One region of the Terribacillus sp. AE2B 122 genome, then DNA from elsewhere that is predicted to be linked to it. Evidence: predicted binding sites of a transcription regulator. Region 1 holds the regulator's gene; the other holds the start of a gene.
The links. The regulator LexA, encoded in region 1, represses DNA repair genes until DNA is damaged. The targets are predictions, from matches to a motif close to CGAACATATGTTCG.

Region 1 (2,415 bases):
GGACATGAATTGTTAGCTTTAATGGGGAACCAGCGAATTCTGGATGGTGCCAAGCGCCTGTTAGGGGAGACATACGAGAAAGCCACGCCAGGTATTCTGCTCGAGGCTCTTAATTTAGCGATGAAACAATATAAAAGCATACAAGAGGAGCTTGCCGTCTAGGCAAGCTCCTTATTTATACCGTTTTTAACGTTCTTTAAGATAATAATCATCCATACTGTGTTGTTCTCTACGGTGGCTTCTTGTATATCCACATTTACACGAATCAGTAACACTATCAATCTTATGTCGGCCTCGCAACTTGCAGAAGAGCTTGTAAAACAGCTTCACAAAACCACCTGCTTTCTAGCTTTTGGTAATAGCATAATCTAATATACCCAAAAATTATGTCGAAAGAAGGCAAAAAGTATGTAAATTCTATGAAAAAAAACCGGCCGGAGCCGATTTTTTACTGAATGGAACGATATAAACCGATTACTTTACCAAGAATACTAACATTATCCAAAATGATAGGATCCATCGTACTGTTTTCTGGCTGCAGTCGGATCTGGTTTTCTTCCTTGAAGAAACGTTTCACTGTTGCTTCATTGTCCTCTGTCATCGCTACAACAATCTCTCCATTTTGAGCGGTCTGCTGCTGTTTGACGATGACCATGTCTCCATCTAGAATACCGGCTTCTATCATACTCTCTCCTACAATAACCAAAACAAAAATATTATCGTCCGGTCCTACTAGATGGCTAGGTACAGGGACATATTCTTCTATATTCTCCACTGCTGTAATTGGAATACCAGCTGTTACTTTTCCGATTACCGGAGCGTAGTTTGCCTCACCTCGAGGAATATCTGTTTGTTCTTCACTATCAAATGATAATACCTCGATAGCGCGCGGCTTTGTTGGGTCGCGACGGATAAGACCTTTTTTCTCTAAACGAGAAAGATGGCCGTGAACGGTAGAGCTTGAGGCCAATCCAACTGCTTCGCCGATTTCTCTAACGGAAGGCGGGTAGCCTTTATCGAGTACCTGCTCCTTTATGTATGCTAGAATCGCTTCCTGTCTTTTCGATAGTTTTATCATGTATCGAACACCCCGTGCATATATTTTTATTACATACAGTATACCATGATAGATTGCAATATACAAACATCCGTTCGAAAAAAGGTCTTGACTAGAACCTATGTTCGTATATAATGGAATTAACAAAGAGAACGCATGTTCTTGAAAACGGAGGGGTCTACCATGTTCAAAAAACTAGCGAAATCAGATCTATTCTATTATGTGCTTTTCGGCTTCACGCTTTTCTTCTTATACTTTACACTTATAATGAGCGTCTAATTAGTCGAAGTGAGAGGGTACATCAATGAAAGCAGTCATCTATTGCAGAGTAAGTACAGAAAAGGACGAGCAAGCTAGCTCGATTGAGCGTCAGCGTGAAGAGCTCATCAGGCTTGCTGCGTCTTCCGACATAGAGGTTATCGATATCATCGAAGAGAAACAGAGCGGTTATGAGATCGAACGTCCGGGAATTTTTCGCATGCTGGATGTGTTTACAGCACGTGAAGCGGATTGTCTCCTCATTCAGGATGAAACGAGGCTAGGAAGAGGCAATACGAAGATCGCCTTGTTCCATCATCTTCAGAAGCTAGAGGTCAAGGTGTATACGTTAAGCCAGCACGGTGAATTCCAGCTTTCGGAATCAGATGGTATGGTGCTCCAGATCGTTGGTATTGTCGAGGAGTATCAGCGAAAGATTCATAATATGAAAATCAAACGAGGTATGAGAAGGGCAATCGAGGCCGGATATGATCCAAGTAAGAATTTGAGCAACCAGCAGGCGGCACCTGGCAGGGAGCGGATTGACTTTCCGATACAAGAAGTGATCAGGCTGCGAAACAATAAGCTTACTTTCCAGGAAATCAGCTCTGTTCTGCGCGGTATGGGCTTTAATGTATCAAAGGCGACCGTACATAGAAGGTACCAGGAGTATCTTTCGCTTGAATCGGAAGACGCTAGCGGGTAACATAGGTATATTAACTCTAATGCTTAAAGGAGCATATACACATGTTAACTAAAGATAAATTAGCACGCCTAAATGCGTTAGCAAATAAAGCGAAGGCAGAAGGACTCAGCCTTAGCGAACAGAAAGAGCAAAAAGAACTAAGACAGGAATATCTGGGAAATGTACGTTCTTCATTCAAAAACCAGTTCAAGTCGATGACGGTTATGGATCGTGAAGGCAATGACGTTACACCAGAAAAAGTAAAACAATTACGTGATGAGAAATAAGAAGGGACGGCTGGCTATATGCACAGCCTTTCCCTTCTTTTTCTATATATAAATCCTTGTTAATCTGAGGATTTTTGTATAGGATGAACAAGAGTACATAATTTGCTAGATGAAAGGGATGTTTACAT
Region 2 (2,415 bases), on a different contig from region 1:
ATCATGCCATTTACCGAAATCATAAATATGTCCGCCGCTAATTTGCACTGTCATTCTACCTCCAATAAAGTTTGGAGCAGCAGTTGTTTCGCTTCCTCCAGCATCTCCTGTAATTCTTCCTGAGAATAAGACTGCTTGATTTTACGGAATTGACGATTTCCCATAAGCTCCTCCAAACTATGTGTCATTTCATTCTCTGAATAGGTAGTTGTGTACAGCGCAGCAGTGAAATCATTACGCTCCAGAAGCAGCTCTTCCTTCATATCTATGGTTGCCTGAACAGAAAAACCAGCAAGTATGAGCTGGCTGCCAAGATTCTGTTGCTGCTCATTGATGATCTCAAGTAACTCCTCCAAACGTTCCTCTTGGCTCCATCGCATCAACAGATGTGCAGGACCATGGAAAATTACGTGGAGCACAGCCTCTCCAAACGCATCCTCCCAATTAATACAGCTGTCCAGCACGGCCTGTTCCACTTCATATAACGCTGTTCCTTCTTTGACTTCCACGTCCACCGTTTCAAATCGTATATCCTGCAGGGGAAGAAACGTCATTGCACAGGATTGCCCCTCCAATTCCACCAAATAACAGCCTTTTTCTCCAGACTCTTTACGATGTCTGCCCTGGATATTTCCTGAGTAGACAATTGGCGGCTGCTCGGACAATACTTCACGCTTATGGATGTGCCCCAGCGCCCAATAATCAAAACTAGCTTGTTTCAGCTCATCTACGCTGAAGGGAGCATAAACATCAGCAGCACTTCCTGTACCCAGACTGCCATGAAGCATGCCTATCTGGTAAATCCCATCTCCTTTAGATTGGTATTCCAGCGCCTTTCTTGATTTAATATGTCTCGTCGTATAACTGAAGCCATGGATTGCTGCTGCTGGCTCGCCATTCTTTTCATAGAAGAAGGTATCCACTTTTTCAGATTGAAAAATATGTACATTGTTCGTGTATTTCATCATTGGTTTTTTTCCAGTAAAATCGTGATTTCCGTACTGCATGTACACATTAATACTGTGTTTCTGCAGTTCTTTAAAGGCTTCACGCAAGGCAACGAGTGCTTTAAGAGATTGTCTGTTGGAATCGAAGATATCTCCTGCCAGTAAGACAAAATCCACTTTATTTGTAATTGCACACTGTACAAGCTGTTTCAAGGATTGAAATGTGCTGTCCTGCAAACGGCTTTTCATCGCAGGATACGCAGCAGTCAACCCTTCCATTTGGCTATCCAGATGAAGATCAGCAGCATGTATGAATGTTAGTTTAGGCAGCATAACATTTCCTTCCTATAGTCGTTTGCTTCTATAGTAGCATGCACGCTTTACGAATGCACGTTCGGTTTCAAAATAAAAGAAAACCCCTTTGCCAAATGGCAAAGAGGTTATTGTTTACTCCTCCGGCTGACCGTAAAGCTCTTCCAAAGGTTTTGTGATGATTCGGCTGATATCGTTGATTGCAATGTTCAGACGCTGTTCGTGTTCCATCAATTTCGCAATCTGTTCGTCCTGCTGAACGACTTGGACTACGCTTTGTGCCTTTTGAACTTCTTCTTCTGTAATTTCTTGTCCTTGCATTTGCTTTTGCTGCAATTCAAGCTGGATGTTACGGAAGTTTTCGAACATCTCTTTGGAAGATGGATCGTTCATTACCGTATCATAAGCGGCTTTCAAGCCTTTGAATTCTTCACTTTCACGGATTGCTTTTTCTAGTTCATACGCATGATCGTACATATTAGCCATGGGTACGTACCTCCTCATTTTTACTCAAGTTCCACTATAACAAACCGATAGAGCGCTGTATAGTTCGAGCTATCAGATAAAGAGTGCGATAATTCCTTGAACGATTCCAATGATACCTCCCAAAAGGAAGCCGAGATATGTAATCAGCTTGAATTCCTTGTTGGAGATAGCCAAGACTAGTTCTTCGACTCGTTCCAGAGGGAAGCCGGATACTTCTTTTTCAACCATTTTGGCCAGCTCCAGCTGTTCCATGATGACCGGAATCTGCTCAGAGAGACGTTGAAGGACTTGTCCCACCAGTCGAGTCAATTTCTTCTCAATTACATCGTCTTGTAGATCTTTCATATACACTTGTATCGGTGTGTCTAGCATCTCATCAAATGGTATCGACTTCCTGACTACTTGCTGGATCACCTCGTCTAGCGTATCTTGGCCGATTGATTCGGTCACTTGGCCTACTTTCTTGTTCATCAATTTATTCAGCTCATCTGCAAGCAGCTGATGCAGCCAGCGACGTGTGCCTTCTGCACCGACTGATTCTATAATAACAGGCTGAATCTTATCGACAGCACTGCTAGGATCCATAAAGGAGGACAGCATACTCCCAAGAAAACCTCTGCCTTGCAGAAAGCTTTGGACAAGATCCTGTATTTTCCGCCTTCCATCATAG

Region 2: a site for LexA is predicted at 1,331-1,344, ahead of AE2B122_RS13195 (DNA repair exonuclease). Genes of this name have one in related genera too.

What each region holds. Positions count from the first base shown of each region.
Region 1 is NZ_LR700942.1:751,246-753,660, reverse strand. Features, by position in the region: gene AE2B122_RS03845 (hypothetical protein) at 1-162, shown strand, start outside; gene lexA (transcriptional repressor LexA) at 449-1,078, opposite strand; gene AE2B122_RS03835 (recombinase family protein) at 1,362-2,021, shown strand; gene AE2B122_RS03830 (DUF896 domain-containing protein) at 2,063-2,287, shown strand; gene tkt (transketolase) at 2,414-2,415, shown strand, end outside.
Region 2 is NZ_LR700946.1:154,169-156,583, forward strand. Features, by position in the region: gene AE2B122_RS13190 (AAA family ATPase) at 1-54, opposite strand, end outside; gene AE2B122_RS13195 (DNA repair exonuclease) at 51-1,280, opposite strand; gene AE2B122_RS13200 (YlbF family regulator) at 1,395-1,745, opposite strand; gene AE2B122_RS13205 (DUF445 domain-containing protein) at 1,818-2,415, opposite strand, start outside.